3 regions of the Streptomyces sp. NPDC002324 genome follow, and region 2 is predicted to be linked to each of the others. Evidence: predicted binding sites of a transcription regulator. Region 2 holds the regulator's gene; each other region holds the start of a gene.
What was found. Region 2 encodes HrcA, which represses chaperone genes, less so after heat shock. Its sites were predicted from a motif close to TTNGCACTCNGNNNNNCNGAGTGCNAA; they were not measured.
Positions count from the first base shown of each region.

Region 1: the regulator HrcA is predicted to act here: its motif matches at 4,830-4,856, upstream of groES (co-chaperone GroES).
Region 3: the regulator HrcA is predicted to act here: its motif matches at 4,765-4,791, upstream of groL (chaperonin GroEL).

Region 1 is NZ_JBSFCF010000004.1:192,588-200,277, reverse strand. Features, by position in the region: gene ACWCRJ_RS08385 (RNA polymerase sigma factor) at 1-1,179, shown strand, start outside; gene ACWCRJ_RS08380 (class I SAM-dependent methyltransferase) at 1,220-2,416, opposite strand; gene ACWCRJ_RS08375 (polysaccharide deacetylase family protein) at 2,527-3,534, shown strand; gene ACWCRJ_RS08370 (polysaccharide deacetylase family protein) at 3,825-4,796, shown strand; gene groES (co-chaperone GroES) at 5,002-5,310, shown strand; gene groL (chaperonin GroEL) at 5,421-7,046, shown strand; gene ACWCRJ_RS08355 (ester cyclase) at 7,173-7,690, opposite strand, start outside.
Region 2 is NZ_JBSFCF010000036.1:282-7,971, reverse strand. Features, by position in the region: gene ACWCRJ_RS34350 (SpoIIE family protein phosphatase) at 1-1,920, shown strand, start outside; gene hemW (radical SAM family heme chaperone HemW) at 1,952-3,184, shown strand; gene ACWCRJ_RS34340 (Uma2 family endonuclease) at 3,289-3,879, shown strand; gene ACWCRJ_RS34335 (DUF3097 domain-containing protein) at 3,857-4,672, opposite strand; gene ACWCRJ_RS34330 (MBL fold metallo-hydrolase) at 4,715-5,455, opposite strand; gene hrcA (heat-inducible transcriptional repressor HrcA) at 5,731-6,747, shown strand; gene dnaJ (molecular chaperone DnaJ) at 6,748-7,690, shown strand, end outside.
Region 3 is NZ_JBSFCF010000006.1:179,247-186,936, reverse strand. Features, by position in the region: gene ACWCRJ_RS11500 (alpha,alpha-trehalose-phosphate synthase (UDP-forming)) at 1-630, opposite strand, end outside; gene ACWCRJ_RS11495 (glucosyl-3-phosphoglycerate synthase) at 916-1,860, opposite strand; SAM riboswitch class I at 1,992-2,138, shown strand; gene thrC (threonine synthase) at 2,156-3,448, shown strand; gene ACWCRJ_RS11485 (MoaD/ThiS family protein) at 3,577-3,852, shown strand; gene ACWCRJ_RS11480 (cold-shock protein) at 4,315-4,521, shown strand; gene groL (chaperonin GroEL) at 4,918-6,540, shown strand; gene ACWCRJ_RS11470 (NADH:flavin oxidoreductase) at 6,756-7,690, shown strand, end outside.

The sequences.
Region 1 (7,690 bases), on a different contig from region 2:
ACGCGCATCGTGCGGGACGTCGGGATCGCGGAGGAACTGGCACAGGACGCGCTGGTCGCGGCCCTGGAGCAGTGGCCGCGCGACGGGGTGCCCGACAATCCCGGCGCCTGGCTGACGGCCACCGCCAAGCACCGGGCGATCGACCTCGTGCGCCGCCGGGAGCGGTACGCGCGCAAGCTCGCCGAGGTGGGCCGGGACCATCAGGCGGCGGGACCGTACCTCGACCGGCCGTCCGACCCGGACGACATCGACGACGACCTGCTCCGCCTCGTCTTCACGGCCTGCCACCCCGTGCTCTCCGCCGAGGCCCGCATCGCCCTCACCCTCCGCCTCCTCGGCGGCCTGACCACGCCCGAGATCGCCCGCGCCTTCCTGGTCCCCGAGCCGACGATCGCCCAGCGCGTCGTCCGCGCCAAGCGCACCCTGGCCACGCGCGACATCGCCTTCGAAGTGCCGTACGGCCCCGACCGCGAGGCCCGCCTCGACTCCGTCCTCGAGGTGATCTACCTGATCTTCAACGAGGGCTACGCGGCCACCGCCGGCGACGACCTGCTGCGCCCGGCCCTGTGCGAGGACGCCCTCCGACTGGCCCGTGTGCTGGCCCAGTTGATGCCCAAGGAACCCGAGGTGCACGGTCTCGCCGCGCTGCTGGAGCTCCAGGCGTCACGGGCCGCCGCCCGCACGGGGCCCTCCGGGGAGCCGGTCCTGCTCGCCGACCAGGACCGCCGCCGCTGGAACCGCCCGCTCATCGCCCGGGGCTTCACCGCCCTGGGCCGCGCCACCGCCGCCGCGCCGGGCACGCCCGGTCCGTACGCCCTCCAGGCCGCCATCGCCGCCTGCCACGCCCAGGCGTACACCTACGAGGAGACGGACTGGCCGAAGATCGCCACCCTGTACGCCCTGCTGGCCGCCCGCGCCCCGTCCCCCGTGGTGGAGCTGAATCGCGCGGTGGCCGTCTCCATGGCCGAGGGCCCCGGCCCCGCCCTGGAGATCGTGGACGGCCTCGCCACCGAACCCGCCCTGCGCGACTACCACCTGCTGCCCGGCGTGCGCGGGGATCTGCTGCGGCGGCTCGGCCGCACGGCGGAGGCGCGCGCCGAGTTCGTACGGGCGGCCGGGCTGGCGCGCAACGAGCGGGAGCGGGCGTTGCTGCTGGCGCGGGCGGAGGAGGGCGCGTGAGGGGAGTCGCCCGAGGCGGGTCTCCTGTGGTGCGCGGGGGTCAGGCGGGGTGGCCGATGAGCATCGTCGGCGCTCCCGCGACCCGGGTCAGGAAGACCGTCGCCGAGTTGCGTCCCTGCGGCTTGACCATCCTGCGCAGTTCCTCCGGCTCGACGGCCGACCCCCGCTTCTTCACCGTCAGGACGCCGATCTCGCGCTCCCGCAGCAGGGCCTTCAACCTCTTGACGCCGAAGGGGAGTCGGTCGGTGATCTCGTAGGCGGTGGCGTACGGCGTGACATGGTGCTCGTCGGCGGTGACGTAGGCGATCGTGGGGTCGATCAGCCCGCCCCCGAGGTCCCGTGCGACCTCGGCGACCAGGTGGGCACGGATGACGGCGCCGTCCGGTTCGTACAGGTACCGGCCGACCGGGCGGACCGGGGGGTCGGGCAGCATCGTGTCGGGGGAGGCGCGGATGCCGGCCTCCGAGGGCAGCAGCATCGCGCGCCGCGCCCCCGGTGTGCCGTCCGCACGGAACCAGAGCACGGCCTCCTTCACATCGCCGCCGTCCGAGATCCACTCGGCCTCGGCGGCCGGGGGGATCGCCTCGTGCGGGATGCCGGGCGCGATCTTCAGCGCGCCCAGCGGGGCCCTGAGCGCGGCCGTCACGGCCCAGGACAGGGGCGGGGAGTAGGCCTCCGGGTCGAAGATCCGGCCGCGCCTGGACGAACGCCGGGCGGGGTCGACGAACACGGCGTCGTACCCGGCGGTGTCCACCTCCGTCACATCCGCCTCGCGCACCTCGATCAGCTCGGCGAGGCCGAGGGCGTCGGCGTTGGCGCGGGCGACCGCCGCCGTCAGCGGATCGTGGTCGACGGCCAGCACCCGGATCCCGGCGCGCGCCATCGCGATCGCGTCCCCGCCGATGCCGCAGCACAGATCGGCGACCGAGCGCACGCCGAGCGCCCGGAAGCACTCGGCCCGGTAGGTGGCCACGGTCGCCCTGGTGGACTGCTCGACGCCGTTCGGGGTGAAGAACATCCGCCCCGCGTCCGCCGCGCCGAACTTCGCGGCCGCGCGCTGCCGCAGCCGTGCCTGGGCGAGGGCCGCCGACACGAGCGCCGCCGGGTGGTCACGGCGCAGCCGGGTCGCCACGGCCAGCTCCCGCGCCGGTTCGGTGTCGCGCACCTCGTCGAGGAGGGCACGGCCCTCGGGGGTGAGGAGGGGGGCGAGGAAGGCGGCGGGGTCCAGGTCGTTCACCGGGCCATTGTCGGTCAGTGGGCGGGGGCGTGGGCCAGTCGGTGGATGGTGGGGGCCGGTTGGCGGTGTCGGGGCCGTGCGGAGGGGCCGTCCTGCGAGGATGCGACGCCATGCGACTCGTACGACAAAATGATGTAAAGAGTGCGAAACGGGCGAGTTTCTGGAAGGGGAGGGCGAGGGGGACCGACGGGGTCCGGGGCGGCATCGCCGTGCTCGCCGCCGCGGTCATCGTGTCGGGGTGCGCCGGGGGCGGCCGGGAGGAGGGCCCGGAGGGGGACCCGCCCGGGCGGTGGGGCACCGCGGGGCCCGTGCACGGCCAGGAGCGCGGGCAGCGGCCCTTCGAGGCGCCGGGCGCCCGTGCCCTCGACGCGTACGTCGGGAAGCTGCGCCGGGCGCACGCCGCGCGGGTCGCCGCCGCGAAACGCTGGGGGCTGGCCGAGGTGCCCTTGCTCGCGCCGGCGCCTCCGGCCCGCAAGCCGGTGCTCAGGACGCGCGCGGGGTTCGAGGTCGACGGCCACGAGGAGGACGGTCTCCCCCCGGTCCTCACGACCGTTCCCACCCGCGACAAGATCCTCTTCCTCACGATCGACGACGGCGCCGAGAAGGACCCCGAGTTCCTGCGGATGACGAGCGAGCTGCGCATCCCGTACACCGCCTTCCTCACCGACTACCTGATCAAGGAGGACTACGGCTACTTCGCGCGGATGCGGGACCGGGGCGTCGCCCTCGACAACCACACCCTGCACCACCGCCATCTGCCCGCCCTCTCCTACGCCGCCCAGAAGCGCGAGATCTGCGGCATGCAGGACGTGATCGAGAAGCGGTACGGCAAGCGGCCCACGCTGTTCCGGCCGCCGTACGGCAGCTACGACCGGGACACCCTCCGCGCCGCCGGCTCCTGCGGCATCGAGGCCGTCCCCCTCTGGAACGAGGAGGTCTTCGTCGACCGCTGGGACTACCGCGAAGCGGACCGCGCGCTCCGCCCCGGCGACATCGTCCTCACCCACTTCCGGGGCAGGTCCGACTGGAACGGCACCATGTCCGACATGATGCGCCGCTTCCTGAACCTGGTCACCGCCGAGGGCTACGCGGTGGCGAGGCTGGAGGACTACCTGTGAGGGGCGCCGGACGACATCGGAGGGGAGGGGGCCGGGTGCGGGGTGGGGGCGCGGCGGGAGGGAAGGCCACCCGTGATGCCTCGGAGAACCGTGTGGGGCGCGTGAAACGCGGGGCGTGGGTGGGGCGACCGGTGTGGAGCGGGGGCGCGGCGGGAGGGGGAGTCGGCGATGAGACCTCGGGGGGCCTCGCGGGGCAGGGAGGGCGCCGGGCGCGGGCGGCGCGGGAGGGGCGAGCGCGCGGGGCCCTGCGGGCGTGCGCGACGGCACCCCGTGCGCCGGTCGCCCGCGCCCTGGCCGCCCTCTCCGCGCTCCTGGCCCTCGCCGTCCTGCTCCTCGCCGGATGCGCGGCCGATCCCGTCGGCCGCGCGGCCCGCGACGAGGGGCCCGGAGCCGAAGCGACGGCGAACGGCCGCCCGCCGACGCGCGGGACGAGCCCGCCCTCCGCCCCGGCGGCCGCCCGGACGTCGGCCTCGGCCACCGCGCCCCCGGGCGGCCGTGCCCCGGTCCCGGCCGCTCCCCACCCCCGCGCGGGCGGCGCGTCGCCCCGTACCCCGGCCGATCCCCACGCTCCCGGGCACGCGCCCCCGTACCGCCGCTGGGGCCTCACCGCCCCCCTCGCTCCGCCGCCCACGCGTCCCGACCGGCCTTCCCGACTCCGCGCGGCCGGGCCGGGGCTGCCGCCCGTCGTGGACCGGGTTCCGACGCGGGACAAGGTGGTCTTCCTGACCTACGACGACGGGGCCGAGAAGGACCCGGCGTTCGTCGACATGGTCCGCGAGCTGCGGCTGCCGGTGAGCATGTTCCTGACGGACAGTGTCGTGGGGCCGGGATACGGCCACTTCGCGCGGCTGCGGGCCGTCGGGGCGACCGTGCAGAACCACACCCTCGACCACACCGCCCTGCGCGGCCTGCCGTACGCCGGGCAGCGCGCCGAGATCTGCGGCCAGCAGGACAAGCTCAAGCAGCGCTTCGGCACCCGGCCGACCCTCTTCCGCCCGCCCTACGGCGTCCACGACGCCACCACGCTCCGCGCCGCCGCCGACTGCGGCATCGCGGCCGTCGTCCTGTGGCGGGCGTCCATGCAGATCAACGACCTCCGCTACGCCGTCGGCGACCGCCTGCGCCCCGGCGACATCGTCCTGGCCCAGTTCCGGGGCCCGGACCAGCTCCAGGGCGCGACCCTCACGGAGATGACGGCACGGCTGCTGCGCCGGATCCAGGCCCAGGGCCTGACGGTCGCACGTCTGGAGGACTACCTCTGAGGCACCCCCGCCGACCCGCCGCGACCCACTCGATTAGCAGTCCGCTTGACCGAGTGCTAATCGCGGTCATAGTCTCAGGTCTGGCACTCCCCCCTGGAGAGTGCCAAACAGCGACGGGCAGGTCCGGCACCCGCGACGACGGATCCACCTGGTCGCCACCTCAGACAGTTAACCCCGTGAGATCTCCGAAGGGGGAGGTCGGATCGTGACGACCACCAGCTCCAAGGTTGCCATCAAGCCGCTCGAGGACCGCATTGTGGTCCAGCCGCTCGACGCCGAGCAGACCACGGCCTCTGGCCTGGTCATCCCGGACACCGCCAAGGAGAAGCCCCAGGAGGGCGTCGTCCTGGCCGTGGGCCCGGGCCGCTTCGAGAACGGCGAGCGCCTGCCGCTCGACGTCAAGACCGGCGACATCGTGCTGTACAGCAAGTACGGCGGCACCGAGGTGAAGTACAACGGCGAGGAGTACCTCGTCCTCTCGGCTCGCGACGTGCTCGCGATCATCGAGAAGTAATTCACCCATCGTTTTTTGAGCTGCGCCCCTGGCCCCCGCGACCTAATCAGCCGGGCGTTGGGGGCGCAGTTCGTTTCACCCACGTTTTCCGAGAGGGCTGAACCGCTCCCATGGCGAAGATCCTGAAGTTCGACGAGGACGCCCGTCGCGCCCTCGAGCGCGGCGTCAACAAGCTTGCCGACACGGTCAAGGTGACGATCGGCCCCCGCGGCCGCAACGTCGTCATCGACAAGAAGTTCGGCGCCCCCACCATCACCAACGACGGTGTGACCATCGCCCGCGAGGTCGAGGTCGAGGACCCGTACGAGAACCTCGGCGTCCAGCTGGTGAAGGAGGTGGCGACCAAGACCAACGACGTGGCGGGTGACGGTACGACCACCGCCACCGTGCTGGCCCAGGCGCTCGTCCGCGAGGGCCTGCGCAACGTCGCCGCGGGCGCCTCCCCGGCCGCCCTGAAGAAGGGCATCGACGCCGCGGTCAAGGCCGTGTCCGAGGAGCTCCTCGCGACCGCCCGCCCGATCGACGAGAAGTCCGACATCGCCGCCGTCGCCGGTCTGTCCGCCCAGGACACCCAGGTCGGCGAGCTCATCGCCGAGGCGATGGACAAGGTCGGCAAGGACGGTGTCATCACCGTCGAGGAGTCCAACACCTTCGGTCTGGAGCTGGACTTCACCGAGGGCATGGCCTTCGACAAGGGCTACCTGTCGCCGTACTTCGTGACGGACCAGGAGCGTATGGAGGCCGTCCTCGACGACCCGTACATCCTCATCCACCAGGGCAAGATCGGCGCCATCGCCGACCTGCTGCCGCTGCTGGAGAAGGTCATCCAGTCCAACGCCTCGCGGCCGCTGCTGATCATCGCCGAGGACGTCGAGGGCGAGGCCCTGTCGACCCTGGTCGTGAACAAGATCCGCGGCACCTTCAACGCGGTCGCCGTCAAGGCCCCCGGCTTCGGCGACCGTCGCAAGGCGATGCTCCAGGACATGGCGACGCTGACCGGCGCCGAGGTCATCTCCGAGGAGGTCGGCCTCAAGCTCGACCAGGTCGGCCTGGACGTGCTCGGCTCCGCCCGCCGCGTCACCGTCACCAAGGACGACACCACGCTCGTCGACGGCGCCGGTGACTCCGGTGCCGTGCAGGGCCGCGTCGCCCAGATCAAGGCCGAGATCGAGAACACGGACTCCGACTGGGACCGCGAGAAGCTCCAGGAGCGCCTCGCGAAGCTGGCCGGCGGCGTGTGCGTGATCAAGGTCGGCGCCGCCACCGAGGTGGAGCTGAAGGAGAAGAAGCACCGTCTGGAGGACGCCATCTCCGCGACCCGCGCCGCGGTCGAGGAGGGCATCGTCTCCGGTGGTGGCTCCGCGCTCGTCCACGCCGTGAAGGTCCTGGAGGGCAACCTCGGCAAGACCGGCGACGAGGCCACGGGTGTCGCGGTCGTCCGCAAGGCCGCCGTCGAGCCGCTGCGCTGGATCGCGGAGAACGCCGGCCTGGAGGGCTACGTCATCACCTCCAAGGTCGCCGAGCTCGACAAGGGCCAGGGCTTCAACGCCGCCACCGGCGAGTACGGCGACCTGGTCAAGCAGGGCGTCATCGACCCGGTCAAGGTCACCCGCTCCGCCCTGGAGAACGCCGCCTCCATCGCCTCCCTCCTCCTGACGACCGAGACCCTGGTCGTCGAGAAGAAGGAAGAGGAGCCGGCCGACGCGGGCCACGGCGGCCACGGCCACTCCCACTGACGTCAGCCACGTCGGCAGGGCACAGCGACAGGTGAGGCCCGGCACCCCCGCACGAGGGGGGTGCCGGGCCTTCCCGCGTCGCAGCCCGTTCCGCTCAGGCTGCTCAGGCCGCTCCGGTCGCCCCGCCTACTTCTCCAGGTCGTCGAGCGCGCCCAACTGCCCCATCAGCCCCAGCCGGTCGTACTCCCACCATCCCTCGCTGATCTTCCCGTCGGAAGCGCACCGGTGCACGATCGTCCCCGTCATCCGCACCGCCCTGCCGCTGGCGGGGATCCCGAGGAAGTCCCCCTTGTGGGTCGCGTTCCAGGTCCACCGCGTGCACACCCGGTCACCCTGGGCGATCTGGTCCTCCACGGTGAACGCGAAGTCGAAGCCGCGCCGCCACTCCTCGACGGTCCGCCGGAACGCGTCCATCCCGATGGCGTCCGGCTCCTCCGAGGGAACGTGGTCGTGATAGTCCTCCACGAGCAGACCGTCCAGCGGCGGCAGCTCGCCCTCGGCGGCGATGGTCGCGAGGAACCGCCGGGCCGTCCCGGCGTACAGCTGCTCGTCACGCACCACGTCCAGATCCGTGAAGGTGGGCATCTCCTCGCACAGCGCCACCATCTCCTGGAAGATCCGCTCCGTCTCCGGCAGCCCGGAGT
Region 2 (7,690 bases):
TCCGATCTGCTCACCGGGCAGCTGGACGAGGACCTGGTCGCCGCACTCGCCGGGCAGCTGCTCGTGCCGAGGCTGGCCGACTGGTGCGCGGTGTGGCTGGAGGAGGAGGGGCTGGGCTGGCGCGCCGGCGACGCCTCGTTCGGCCCCGCGCCCCGCCTCGCCCGCGTCTGGCACGGCAGCGAGAACCGCATCGAGGAACTGCGCCGAGCCCTGGAGAAGAACCCCCCGAGGTTGCCCGACGCGGTGCGGTCGAGGGCGGTGCCCGTGCCGTGGCCGGAGCTGGGGGAGGAGGCGGAGGGCGGGGCGCCCAGGTCCGAAGCGGGGCCGGTGGCGGGCGTCGCCGGGCACGTGGTGGCCGGTGTGGGCGAGGCCCCCCAGGACGAAGCCGTGCCGGTGCCGGAGGCCGGCGTCGGGGTGCTCCCCGATGCGGTCGGGCCGGTGGAGCGCGGGGCGCCCCACTGCGGGGCCGGGTCGGCCGCGGTGGGCGAAGAGCCGGCGTCCCGAGGCCCGGCCCGGCCGGGACCGCGGGGCGCAGGCGGGCCGGTCGCGGACGTGGCCGGGGTGGCTGGAGTGGCCGGAGTGGCGGGGGTGGCCGACGGAGCCGGGGTGGACGGAGTGGCCGTCGAAGCCGAAGTGGCCGACGGAGCCGAAGTAGCCGGAGTGGCCGAAGTGGCCGGAGTGGCCGACGGAGCCGAAGTGCCCGACGGAACCGAAGTGCCCGGAGTGCCCGACGAAGCCGAAGTGGCCGAAGTACCCGAAGTGGCCGAAGTGGCCGAAGTGGCCCTAGTACCCGACGAAGCCGGGTCGGCGGTGGAGTGCGCCGGCGGGGGGTCGTACCGCGTAGTCGAGTCGGCGATGGAGGACGAAGCCGGGGCGTCCCGACGCGCACCCGGACCGCCGGCGGAGCACGGAGGCCGAGCGGCGCGCGGCCGAGGCGGCCCGAGCCCGGAGGGCGAAGGCGGGGCCGCGCTCGCGTATCGGCTCATCGCCGGTGGACGGCCGCTCGGCACGCTCGTGATCGGGCGGGCCGGGCTGCCGCGGTTTCCCGACGAGGTGACCGGGCTGGTCGAGGACCTCAGCCGGCGGATCGCGTTGTCCATCGGCGCGGCCCGCCAGTACGCCCGTCAGGCCACCATCAGCCGTGTCCTGCAGCGTGGACTGCTGCCGGGCGCGGTCGCCGAGATCCCCGGCGTGTCGAGCGCGCTCGTCTACGAGCCGTGCGACAAGGGCGGACCCAGCGGCGACTTCTACGACCTCTTCCCGGCGGGCCGGGGCCGCTGGTGCTTCGCGATCGGCGACGTCCAGGGCAAGGGCCCCGAGGCGGCCGTCGTCATCGGCCTCGCCAGGCCCTGGCTGCGGCTGCTCGCCCGCGAGGGCTACGGCGTCGCGGACGTGCTCGACCGCCTCAACCAGCTCCTCCTCGACGACGCCACCGAGGCGGCCGACGCCGCCGCCCGCGCCCTGGTCACCGCCGGCGACCCCGGCCTCGTCGACCCCGACGGCCCGCAGACCCGCTTCCTCTCCCTCCTCTACGGCGAACTCGTCCCCGTCGACGGCGGCGTCCGCTGCACCCTCGCCTCCGCCGGGCACCCGCTGCCGCTGCTCCTGGGCCCCGACGGCGACGTACGGGCCGTGGCCGAGCCGCAGACGCTGCTCGGGGTGATCGAGGACACCGAGTACGTCTCCGAGACGTTCGAGCTGCGGCGCGGCGACACCCTGCTGTGCGTGACCGACGGGGTCACCGAGCGGCGCAGCGGCCCACGCATGTTCGACGACGGGGACGGCCTGGCCCGCGCGCTCTCCGGCTGCGCCGGGCTCGACGCCCGGCTGATCGCCGAACGCATCCGACGACTCGTCCACGAGTTCGGGGAGGGGCCACCCGACGACGACCTCGCGCTGCTGGTGCTGAGGGCGGAATGAGGACCGGCGGGGGTGCTGGACAATGGGGGACATGCCTTCCGCACTCCCCGACGGTGAGCCCGTCCCCGACGACGGCGCGCTGCCCGCGCACGCCCTGGCCGGAGCGGCCGAGCGGCCCCTCGGGTTCTATCTGCACGTCCCGTACTGCGCGACCCGCTGCGGCTACTGCGACTTCAACACCTACACCGCCACCGAGCTGCGCGGCACCGGTGGCGTCCTCGCCTCCCGCGACAACTACGCGGACACGGTCCTCGACGAGATCCGTCTCGCCCGCAAGGTGCTCGGCGACGACCCGCGCCCCGTCCGCACCGTCTTCGTCGGCGGCGGCACGCCCACGCTGCTGGCCGCCGACGACCTCGTACGGATGCTGGGGGCGATCCGGGACGAGTTCGGTCTCGCGGACGACGCGGAGGTGACGACGGAGGCGAACCCGGAGTCGGTCGACCCCGCCTATCTGGAGACCTTGCGCGCGGGCGGCTTCAACCGCCTCTCCTTCGGTATGCAGAGCGCCCGGCAGCACGTCCTGAAGATCCTCGACCGTACGCACACGCCGGGGCGGCCGGAGGCGTGCGTCGCGGAGGCACGCGCGGCGGGCTTCGACCACGTCAACCTCGACCTGATCTACGGCACACCGGGCGAGTCCGACGACGACTGGCGGGCCTCCCTGGACGCCGCGCTCGGCGCCGGACCGGACCACGTCTCGGCGTACGCGCTGATCGTGGAGGAGGGCACGCAGCTCGCGCGGCGCATCCGCCGGGGCGAGGTGCCGATGACCGACGACGACGTCCACGCCGACCGCTACCTCATCGCCGAGGAGCGGCTCTCGGCCGCCGGGTTCGACTGGTACGAGGTCTCCAACTGGGCCACCTCCGACGCCGGACGCTGCCTGCACAACGAGCTGTACTGGCGCGGCGCCGACTGGTGGGGCGCGGGGCCGGGCGCCCACAGCCACGTCGGTGGCGTGCGCTGGTGGAACGTCAAGCACCCCGGCGCGTACGCGGGCGCGCTGGCGGCGGGGAAGTCGCCGGGCGCCGGGCGTGAGCTGCTGGCGGACGAGGACCGCAGGGTCGAGCGCATCCTGCTGGAGCTGCGGCTCCGGGAGGGCTGCCCGTTGTCGCTGCTGCGACAGGAAGGCCTCACCGCCGCCGAGCGCGCCCTCTCCGGCGGGCTGTTGGAGCCGGGACCGTACGAGGAGGGGCGCGCGGTGCTCACCCTGCGGGGGCGGTTGCTGGCGGATGCGGTGGTGCGGGACTTGGTGGACTGATCACTCGGGTGGGTGAATCCGTGCGGAACGGGGGTTCGATGCCTAACCTGATTCGTAGGCTGCCGCCGAAAGCGCACGGTGGCGGAAACCGGAGGACTGCGGAGATGACCGCTGTGGACGACCGACCCATGACCACCGGCATCGTGAAGGTCTTCGAGAACCTCGAGGTTCCCGAAGGCTTCAAAGTCGAACTCCTCCGGGGGGTAATTGTGATGATGGCGGGGCCAGACGTGGCCCACAACGACATCGTGGAGGCGGTGCAGGACCAGATCCCCCGGCGGCACTGGCGGCGACTCCAGACTCAGGACATCGCCATCCTCGAAGAGACCAGTGAGCCGCAACCAGACCTAGTGGTGATCGAGCGAGGCGCCGGACCCGGACACGGAAGGCTGATGCCGTCCGAGGTCATCACTTTGTTGGTGGAGGTCGTTTCCAAGACAAGTGTGGACCGGGACTACACGGTCAAACGGTCGATCTACGCAGCGGCCAAGATTCCTGCCTACTTCATCATCGACCCCATCATGGGCCAGTGTGTGCTCCTCACCGAGCCGACGGGCGAGGGGGAAGACGCGGACTACCGGTGCCAACGGATCACCAAGTTCGGCGATCTCACCCCGCTGGAGCCCATCGGCATCGAGCTGGAGACCAGCGAATTCGCCGCCTACGAGAAGGTCAGGCCCCACCGCTATCCGTGACGAAGTCGATCAGCTCCTCCACCCGCCCCAGCAGCTCCGGCTCCAGGTCCCGATAGGACCCCACCCTCCCCAGAATCGCCTGCCACACCGCCCCCGTGTTCTCCGAGGGCCACCCCAGCGCCCGGCACACCCCCGTCTTCCAGTCCTGCCCGCGCGGTACGCGCGGCCACGCCTCGATGCCCACCGACGCCGGCTTCACGGCCTCCCAGATGTCGATGTACGGGTGGCCGACGACGAGCGCGTGCTCGCTGGTCACCGACGCCGCGATACGGGACTCCTTGCTGCCGGGGACCAGATGGTCGACCAGGACCCCGAGACGGGCGTCCGGGCCCGGCGCGAAGTCCGCGACGATCGCGGGCAGGTCGTCCACGCCCTCCAGGTACTCCACGACCACGCCCTCGACGCGCAGGTCGTCGCCCCAGACCTTCTCGACCAGTTCGGCGTCGTGGCGGCCCTCCACGTAGATGCGCCCGGCGCGGGCCACGCGCGCGCGGGCGCCCGGGACGGCCACCGAACCCGAGGCGGTGCGGGAGGGACGGGCCGGGGCCGTCGACGAGGGACGCACCAGCGTCACCACCCGGCCCTCCAGCAGGAAGCCCCGGGGCTCCAGCGGGAACACGCGGTGCTTGCCGAAGCGGTCCTCCAGGGTCACCGTGCCCGCCTCGCAGCGGACGACCGCGCCGCAGAAGCCGGTGCCGGGCTCCTCGACGACCAGACCGGGGTCGGCCGGGACCTCGGGAGCCGGCGCGGGCTTCTTCCAGGGAGGGGTCAGGTCGGGCGAGTACTGGCGCATTCGAGTGACGATAGGAGAAGCCGCACCCGGATGCCCGCGCCCTCAGCCCGACACGCCGAAACGCCGGGCCAGCGCGTCCCGCTGGGCCCGGACGAACGCCGCGTCCACCACCGCCCCGTGGCCGGGCACGTACAGCGCGTCCTCGCCGCCGAGGTCCAGCAGCCGGTCCAGGGCGGCCGGCCAGCGGGCGGGGATCGCGTCGGGGCCCGCCTGGGGTTCGCCGGACTCCTCCACCAGGTCCCCGCAGAACACGACATCGCGTGAGCCGTCCGCGGTCCCCGGCACCAGGACCGCGAGGTCGTGGCCCGTGTGCCCCGGCCCGACGTTCGCCAGGAGGACCCGCAGGTCACCGCCCAGGTCGAGGGTCCGTTCGCCGGACACATGACGGCGGGGCCGTACGAGGAGGTCGGCCGCCTCCGTGGCGTCCGCCGGGGGGAGGCCGTGGTGCACGGCGTCCGCGCGGAGGGTCTCGCGGTCGCGGGCCAGGACGCCGTCGACCCCCACCGCGCCGAAGACCTCCACCCCGGCGAACGCGGACGCTCCGAAGACATGGTCGAAGTGCGCATGGGTGAGCGCGAGATGTGTCACACGGGCGCCACCGAGCAGCCGACACGCCTCGTCGCGCAACCGCGCGCCCTCCCGGAGGCTCGAACCCGCGTCGATCAGCAGGGCCGCACCGTCCCCGACCACCAGCCCGGCCGTGCAGTCCCAGCCGGGCAGGCGGCACCGTCCGACCCGGGGCGTCAATCCCTGCCACCCGCACTCTTCCCAAGTCACCGTCATGCGCCGACGCTAGCCGTAGCCCCCCGAGGCGCACCGCGGCTCCCCGCCGCTTTTCGGCCGCCGGAGGGGGCCGGTCGTCGCGTACCCGGCGGTAGGACGAGGTCCGGCCGTTCGCCCGACATCGTCGGACAGGTCGGTACACGTCGGCATGACATGGCTGGACCGGCCTTGCCGGGGGCGTACCCCACCGCCGTACACTGGGCGGGGAGTGTTGGCACTCGCCCGGGGTGAGTGCCAAGGGGAAGCCACAGGAGAGCGAGCTGGAGGTGTGCGCGGTGCTCAGTGAACGCAGGCTGCAGGTGCTGCGCGCCATCGTCCAGGACTATGTGGGCACCGAGGAGCCGGTCGGTTCCAAGGCGCTCACGGAGCGGCACAACCTGGGCGTCTCCCCGGCGACCGTCCGCAACGACATGGCGGCGCTGGAGGACGAGGGCTTCATCGCCCAGCCCCACACCAGCGCGGGCCGCATCCCCACCGACAAGGGGTACCGGCTCTTCGTCGACAAGCTGGCCGGCGTCAAGCCCATGACCCCGCCCGAGCGGCGCGCCATCCAGAACTTCCTGGACGGCGCCGTCGACCTCGACGACGTGGTGGCGCGGACCGTACGGCTGCTCGCGCAGCTCACGCGGCAGGTCGCCGTCGTGCAGTATCCGTCGCTCACACGGTCGACGGTGCGGCATGTGGAGCTGCTGTCGCTGGCTCCCGCCCGGCTGATGCTCGTGCTGATCACGGACACGGGACGGGTGGAACAGCGGCTGGTCGACTGCCCGGCGCCGTTCGGAGAAACGTCACTCGCGGATCTGCGGGCCCGGCTCAACAGCAAGGTCGCGGGCCGCCGGTTCACCGATGTGCCGAGACTGGTCGAGGACCTGCCCGAGGCCTTCGACCTGGAGGACCGGGGCACGGTATCCACGGTGCTCTCCACCCTGCTGGAGGCGCTGGTCGAGGAGAGCGAGGAGCGGCTGATGATCGGCGGAACCGCCAATCTCACCCGCTTCGGACATGACTTCCCCCTCACCATCCGGCCCGTTCTGGAAGCCTTGGAGGAGCAGGTCGTCCTCCTCAAGTTGCTTGGCGAGGCCGGGGATTCGGGCATGACCGTACGCATCGGTCATGAGAACGCGTATGAGGGACTCAACTCCACGTCCGTCGTCTCCGTCGGCTACGGTTCGGGCGGCGAGGCAGTAGCGAAACTGGGCGTGGTCGGACCTACGCGCATGGACTATCCGGGAACGATGGGAGCGGTACGAGCGGTGGCACGGTACGTCGGACAGATCCTGGCGGAGTCTTAAGTGGCCACGGACTTTTACGCCGTGCTCGGCGTGCGCCGCGACGCGTCCCAGGACGAGATCAAGAAGGCGTTCCGGAGGCTCGCGCGCGAGCTGCACCCGGACGTCAATCCCGATCCGAAGACCCAGGAGCGGTTCAAGGAGATCAACGCCGCCTACGAGGTGTTGTCGGACCCGCAGAAGAAGCAGGTCTACGACCTCGGCGGCGACCCCCTGTCCCAGGCGGGCGGCGGCGCGGGCGGCTTCGGCGCCGGCGGCTTCGGGAACTTCTCGGACATCATGGACGCCTTCTTCGGTACGGCGTCGCAGCGGGGTCCCCGCTCGCGCACGCGCCGGGGACAGGACGCGATGATCCGGCTGGAGATCGACCTCGACGAGGCGGCCTTCGGCACGACGAAGGACATCCAGGTCGACACCGCCATCGTCTGTACGACGTGCAGCGGCGAGGGCGCGGCCCCGGGCACGACCGCCCAGACCTGTGACATGTGCCGGGGCCGGGGTGAGGTCTCGCAGGTCACGCGGTCCTTCCTCGGCCAGGTCATGACCTCCCGGCCCTGCCCCCAGTGCCAGGGGTTCGGCACGATCGTCCCCAACCCGTGCCCCGAGTGCGCGGGCGACGGACGGGTGCGGTCGCGGCGGACGCTCACGGTCAAGATCCCGGCCGGTGTCGACAACGGCACGCGGATCCAGCTCGCCGGTGAGGGCGAGGTCGGGCCCGGCGGCGGTCCCGCCGGTGATCTCTACGTCGAGATCCACGAGCTGCCGCACTCGACGTTCCAGCGGCGCGGAGACGATCTGCACTGCACGGTGACGATCCCGATGACGGCGGCGTCGCTCGGCACGAAGGTGCCGCTGGAGACGCTGGACGGTCTGGAGGAGGTCGACATCCGGCCCGGGACCCAGTCCGGGCAGTCGATCCCGTTGCACGGCCGGGGTGTCACGCATC
Region 3 (7,690 bases), on a different contig from region 2:
CCGCCGGGTGAGGAACGCGGCGCGGTCGGCGCCGAGGATGCCGTCGAGCACCTGTGCGGCGATGTCGTCGGGGAGCATCCGGAAGTAGTCGACGGGCGCCCACGGGGTGTGCGAGAAGTGGCCGATGCGCAGGTCGGGGCGGAGTTCGCGCAGCATGCGGGGGACCAGGACCAGGTGGTAGTCCTGCACCAGGACGGCCGCGCCGTCCGCCGCCTCGTCGGCGAGCGCCTCGGCGAAGGCGCGGTTGTACGTCTCGTACGCCGCCCACTGCCGCCGGAACTCCGCGTCGAAGGCCGGTTCCAGGGGGGTCTGGTAGAGCATGTGGTGCACGAACCACAGCGTGGAGTTGGCGACGCCGTTGTACGCGTCGTGGTGCACGTCGGCGGGGATGTCGAGCATGCGCACGCCCGGTTCGCCGATGCCGCGTCGTACGGCCTCGCGGTCGCCGTCGCCCAGGGCGGAGCAGACCCAGACGGCGCCGGAGGACGGGTCGATCGCGGAGAGGCCCGAGACGAGACCGCCGCCGCCGCGCTTCGCGCCGAGTGTGTCGGTCCTCTCGTCCAGCGTGTAGGTGACGGGTCCCCGGTTGGACGCGACGAGTACGTGGGCCGAGCCGTGCGTTGATGCCATAAGGCTCAACCTAGCCCGGGGGTTCGGAGGTCAAACGTGCGGTTCGGCCGTATACAGGAGTGCCTCGGGGGGTGGGGGGTGCGGGTGCGTCGGCGGGTGCGGGTCCGGTGGGGCTTCTCGCGCAGTTCCCCGCGCCCCTGAAAAGCAGGGGCTGCGCCCCGTGCTTTTCAGTGCCGACGCCGGCACCTTGCAGGCCCGCAGGGGCCTGGGCTTTTAGGGGCGCGGGGAACTGCGCGAGAAGCCCCACACACTCGCACCCGGCGACGAAAACCGCACCCCCTCCCCCTATGCCGCCTTCCGCTCCGCGTACTCCGCGATCTCCACCATCGGCGGCCGTTCCTCCAGGTCCACCGAGTACGTCCGCGGCTCGAACCCCTCCCGTCCGCGCTCGAACTGGGTCAGGACGGGACGGATCAGGTGGCCGCGGGCCAGTCGGAGCTGGGCCGTGCGGTAGATCGCCGCGGACATGCGGCCCAGCGCCTGCCCGTCCTGGTGGCGGTGTTTGCGGACGCCCACGTCGACCTGGGACAGGGCGTCGAGGCCGACCAGGTGCAGCGCGTCGACCAGCATGCCCAGCTCCACGCCGTAGCCGACGGGGAACGGGAGCCGCTCCAGGAGGGAGCGGCGGGCCGCGTACTCGCCGCCGAGGGGCTGGACGAAGCCGGCCAGCTGGGGCCAGTGCATGTTGAGCAGGGGGCGGGCCATGAGTTCCGTCACACGGCCGCCCTGGCCGGCGGCGGAGCCGAGGGGACGGTCGTACATCGCCTTGACGAGGTCGACACCGGGGTCCGTCAGCAGCGGGCCGACGATCCCGGAGACGAAGTCGGACGAGAACTCCCTGAGGTCCGCGTCGATGAAGCAGACGACGTCACCGCTCGTGACGAGCAGGGACCGCCACAGGACCTCGCCCTTGCCGGGCACGGCCGGGACGCGGGGCAGTATGTCGTCGCGGTGGACGACCCGCGCGCCGGCCGCCGCCGCGACCTGCGACGTCCGGTCGGTGGAGCCGGAGTCGACGACCACGATCTCGTCGACGAGCGGGACCTGCCGCATGAGGTCGTGGCGGATGATCGCGACGATGTCGCCGACGGTCTCCTCCTCGTTCAGTGCGGGCAGGACCACGCTGACCGACTGGCCGCAGGCGCGTTTGGCGGCCATGATCCTGTGGAGCGGGCGGTCGGCCATGGACCAGGAGCGGGTACTCAGCCAGCGCTCGACTTCCTTCAGCACAGTGCGCGGCTCCTCTGCGTTCATCTCGCGGTTCGGACGGCTCTCTCAACTGTCCTGGCCTTCGGTTACAGTCTTGGACAACGCTGGTGACCATCGCATGTCGGTGCCCGTCGGCGTATACAACCAAATACCGCTCATCCAGAGGGGCAGAGGGATACGGCCCGATGAAGCCCCGGCAACCCTCCAGCCGGTCTGACCACGTTGTCGTGGTGAGGCTCCCGGCTCGGGAAGGTGCCAAATCCGTCTCACGGCGAAGTGCGTCGTGAGGAAGATGAGGAGAAAGGGCCTCGCCTCCATGGCTGCGCAGACTGTTGCAAGCACCACCGATTCCACCTCCACAGTAGACCTCGGGCCCGCCGCCGCCCTGAGCTGTCGGGAATGCGGTCACCGGGTACCGCTCGGACCGGTCTTCGCCTGTGAGGAGTGTTTCGGGCCTCTGGAGATCGCGTACGACTACTCCGCGTACGACACGGAGGAGCTGCGGAAGACGATCGAGTCCGGCCCCGCGAACATCTGGCGGTACGCGCCCCTGCTGCCCGTCCCGGCCGACGTGGCGACCAAGCCGAACATCAACCCCGGCTGGACCCAGCTCGTCAAGGCCGACAACCTGGCCGCCGCGCTCGGCGTCGACGCCGGCAAGCTGTTCATCAAGGACGACTCGGGCAACCCGACGCACTCCTTCAAGGACCGTGTCGTGGCCCAGGCGCTGGAAGCCGCCCGCGCCTTCGGCTTCACCACCCTCTCCTGCTCCTCCACGGGCAACCTGGCCGGTGCCGTCGGCGCCGCCGCAGCCCGTGCCGGCTTCCGGTCCTGCGTGTTCATCCCGCACGACCTGGAGCAGGGCAAGGTCGTCATGGCCGCGGTCTACGGCGGCGAGCTGGTCGGCATCGAGGGCAACTACGACGACGTGAACCGCTTCTGCTCCGAGCTGATCGGCGATCCGGCCGGCGAGGGCTGGGGCTTCGTGAACGTCAACCTGCGGCCGTACTACGCGGAGGGCTCCAAGACCCTGGCGTACGAGATCTGCGAGCAGCTCGGCTGGAAGCTGCCGGACCAGCTGGTCGTGCCGATCGCCTCCGGGTCGCAGCTCACGAAGATCGACAAGGGGCTGCAGGAGCTGATCAAGCTCGGACTCGTCGAGGACAAGCCGTACAAGATCTTCGGTGCGCAGGCCGAGGGGTGCTCGCCGGTGTCGGTGGCCTACAAGGCCGGCCACGACGTCGTGCGGCCGCAGAAGCCGAACACCATCGCCAAGTCGCTCGCGATCGGCAACCCGGCGGACGGGCCGTACGTGCTCGACATCGCACGGCGGACCGGTGGGGCCGTGGAGGACGTGACGGACGAGCAGATCGTCGAGGCGATCAAGCTGCTCGCCCGGACCGAGGGGATCTTCGCGGAGACCGCCGGCGGCGTGACCGTCGGCGTCACGAAGAAGCTGATCGAGGACGGCGTCCTCGACCCGACGCTGACCACGGTCGTCCTCAACACCGGGGACGGTCTCAAGACGCTGGACGCGGTGGCCGGGACCGGCCTGACCGCGACCATCCGGCCCAGCCTCGATTCGTTCCGAGAGGCCGGTCTCGCGTAAGCAGGACCCGTCAGCAAGTCGTTCGGCTGCGGGTAGGCGGGGCTTGTCGCGCCCACGCGGCGGTAGCCGCACATGGAACACGGCCCCGCGCCCCTTAGGTTCGCTGCACTCCCCGGAGGTTTCCCATCATGTCCGTCAACGTCCGCATCCCCACCATCCTTCGCACCTACACCGGCGGTCAGGCCGAGGTCAGTGCCGAGGGCGGCACCCTCGCCGAGGTGATCGCCGACCTGGAGAAGAACCACAACGGGATCGCCGCCCGGGTTCTCGATGATCAGGGCAAGCTGCGGCGGTTCGTGAATGTGTACGTGAATGATGACGATGTCCGGTTCGAGCAGGGCCTGGAGACGGCGACGCCGGACGGCGCGGGCGTGTCGATCATTCCCGCCGTCGCGGGTGGCTGACCCCCGGTCCGTACCCGTCGGTAGTAACCGTCGGTAACTTTGATTACCGAGAGTTCATCGAATTGCCCCCTCCGTGAGAGAAGCGGAGGGGGCAATTCTCTATGGTTGAGCACTGTAGAGTTGGGGAACCCGGTCCGATCACCGTAGTGATTCCATGCCGGATGCATATGTGATTCCGCCGCACGCCCTATATGAAGTAGCCAAAGTGTGCAGGCCTTTTGTGTATTTCGCTCCTTTTGTGGGGCCCGACTTGCCCTGAATTCGGGCGAATTGTTCGTACATTCCCGACCGGTCGTGTCCAGAATTCTCGTCCGATTGACCTGTTGCAGAGGGCAGTTGGACAGATACATTCGGCCGCGGTCGACGCGTTCCGGCGCACACCCCCAACCGTTGGGGGGTGAGGTCTGACCCGGATCCGCGAAGTGTGGATCTGTGCAAGGGCCAGTAATAGGGGAGTTAGGCATGGCTCAGGGCACCGTCAAGTGGTTCAACGCGGAGAAGGGGTACGGCTTCATCGCGGTCGACGGTGGTGCGGATGTATTCGTCCACTACAGCGCGATTCAGATGGACGGCTACCGCACCCTGGAAGAGGGCCAGCGGGTCGAGTTCGAGATCTCGCAGGGTCAGAAGGGGCCGCAGGCGGACATGGTCCGACTCGCGGCCGGCTGAAGTAACGCGCCGGGTTCAACGCAGCGACGTTCTTCGTTCTTCGTAGGAGGGCTCGCACCCCGTTTTCGGGGTGCGGGCCCTCTTGTGTGCGCGGTGTGGGGTGCGCGGTGGGCCGTGATCGGTCCGGGGCGGGGCGTGCGTCGGTCGCGCAGGGGGTTGCGCACGGGGGCGCGGGGGGCGCGTTCACCTGCGGATCACCGAAAGGCGCTTGCACTCGCAGGGGTCGAGTGCTAATCATTGGCGTTAGCACTCTGAAGGTGAGAGTGACAACGAGGACCGGGTCGGCGAGGCCCGCAAGCCGGGTGGGGCAAGGAACCACGAGGCAGGCAGGCCGTCCGTCGCGGGCGCCAGCGCGGTCCGGAGCAATCCACCCCCTGTCCGGGAGGACCACTTCACATGGCCAAGATCATCGCGTTCGACGAGGAGGCACGGCGCGGCCTCGAGCGCGGCATGAACCAGCTCGCGGACGCCGTCAAGGTGACGCTCGGCCCCAAGGGCCGCAACGTCGTCCTCGAGAAGAAGTGGGGCGCCCCCACGATCACCAACGACGGTGTGTCCATCGCCAAGGAGATCGAGCTCGAGGACCCGTACGAGAAGATCGGCGCCGAGCTGGTAAAGGAAGTCGCGAAGAAGACGGACGACGTAGCCGGTGACGGCACGACGACCGCGACCGTCCTGGCCCAGGCGCTGGTCCGCGAAGGCCTGCGCAACGTCGCCGCGGGTGCCAACCCGATGGCCCTCAAGCGCGGCATCGAGAAGGCCGTCGAGGCCGTCTCCGGCGCCCTGCTGGAGCAGGCGAAGGATGTCGAGACCAAGGAGCAGATCGCTTCCACGGCCTCCATCTCCGCCGCCGACACCCAGATCGGCGAGCTCATCGCCGAGGCCATGGACAAGGTCGGCAAGGAAGGCGTCATCACCGTCGAGGAGTCCCAGACCTTCGGTCTGGAGCTGGAGCTCACCGAGGGTATGCGCTTCGACAAGGGCTACATCTCGGCGTACTTCGCCACCGACATGGAGCGTATGGAGGCCGTCCTCGACGACCCGTACATCCTGATCGCGAACTCCAAGATCGCGAACGTCAAGGACCTGCTCCCGCTCCTGGAGAAGGTCATGCAGTCGGGCAAGCCGCTGCTGATCATCGCCGAGGACGTCGAGGGCGAGGCCCTGTCGACCCTGGTCGTCAACAAGATCCGTGGCACCTTCAAGTCCGTCGCCGTCAAGGCCCCGGGCTTCGGTGACCGCCGCAAGGCGATGCTGAACGACATCGCCATCCTCACCGGTGGCGAGGTGATCTCCGAGGAGGTCGGCCTCAAGCTGGAGAACACCACGATCGACCTCCTGGGCCGTGCCCGCAAGGTCGTCATCACCAAGGACGAGACCACGATCGTCGACGGGTCCGGCTCCTCGGAGCAGGTCCAGGGCCGGGTCAACCAGATCCGCGCCGAGATCGAGAACAGCGACTCGGACTACGACCGCGAGAAGCTCCAGGAGCGCCTGGCGAAGCTCGCGGGCGGCGTGGCCGTCATCAAGGCCGGTGCCGCGACCGAGGTCGAGCTCAAGGAGCGCAAGCACCGCATCGAGGACGCCGTTCGCAACGCGAAGGCGGCCGTCGAGGAGGGCATCGTCGCCGGTGGTGGCGTGGCCCTGCTGCAGGCCTCCTCGGTCTTCGAGAAGCTGGAGCTGACGGGTGACGAGGCGACCGGCGCCAACGCCGTGAAGCTCGCCCTGGAGGCCCCGCTCAAGCAGATCGCCGTCAACGGCGGCCTCGAGGGCGGTGTCATCGTCGAGAAGGTGCGCAACCTGCCCGTCGGCCACGGCCTGAACGCCGCGACCGGTGAGTACGTCGACATGATCGCCGAGGGCATCATCGACCCGGCGAAGGTCACGCGCTCCGCGCTGCAGAACGCGGCCTCCATCGCCGCGCTGTTCCTCACCACCGAGGCCGTCATCGCCGACAAGCCGGAGAAGGCGTCCGCGCCTGCCGGTGGCGGCATGCCGGGCGGTGACATGGACTTCTGATCGACCCCGGTCGATCACCGTCCTGCGGTACCGAGGGCGGCACTCCCCGGAAACGGGGGGTGCCGCCCTCGGGCGTGTCCGGGGTCACATCGGACGTGGGCGCGGCGGCGGAATGCGGTGGCGGGCGGGGCGGTTGTGCGGAGGTGACTATATGCATGCGCATGTAGTGCAGTGTCCGTGCCACCTTCGAACCACCCGTGGCACCCATGCCACCCATGCCGTCCGAACGTCCCGAGGAGTCCCACGTGACCACCGCCTCCACCGCCCGTGCCGCCGAGGTACTGTCCCGGCCCGTCACGATCAACGGTCTGACCGTCCCGAACCGGATCGTCATGGCGCCCATGACGCGGACGTTCTCGCCCGGTGGTGTGCCGGGGGCGGACGTGGCCGCGTACTACGGGCGGCGGGCGGCCGCGGGGGTCGGGCTGATCGTGACCGAGGGGACCTACGTCGGGCACGAGACCGCCGGGGACCTGGACAACGTGCCGAGGTTCGCCGGTGAGGAGCAGCTCGCGGGGTGGGCGAAGGTCGCGGAGGCGGTGCACGCCGGGGGCGGCACGATCGTCCCGCAGCTGTGGCACATCGGGGCCGTCCGGCAGCGGGGGCAGCTCTTCCCCGAGGCGCCGGTCCTCGGCCCGTCCGGTCTGCGGGTCGACGGCACCGAGGCCGAGGGCGGCCGGGCCATGACGCAGGCCGACATCGACGAGGTCATCGAGGCCTTCGCCAAGTCCGCCGCCGAGGCGGAGCGCATCGGCATGGACGGCGTCGAACTGCACGGCGCCCACGGCTACCTGATCGACCAGTTCCTCTGGGAGCGCACCAACCGCCGTACGGACGCCTACGGCGGTGACCTCGTCGCCCGGACGAGGTTCGCGGCGGAGGTCGTGGCGGCCGTGCGGGACTCCGTGTCCGCCGATTTCCCCGTCATCTTCCGCTACTCGCAGTGGAAGCAGGACGGCTACGACGCCCGCCTCGCCCAGACGCCCGAGGAGCTGGAGGCGCTGCTGAACCCGCTCGTCGCGGCCGGCGTCGACGCCTTCCACGCGTCGACGCGCCGCTACTGGCAGGCGGAGTTCGAGGGTTCCGAGCTGAACCTCGCGGGCTGGACGAAGAAGCTCACCGGCAAGCCCGCCATCACGGTCGGCTCGGT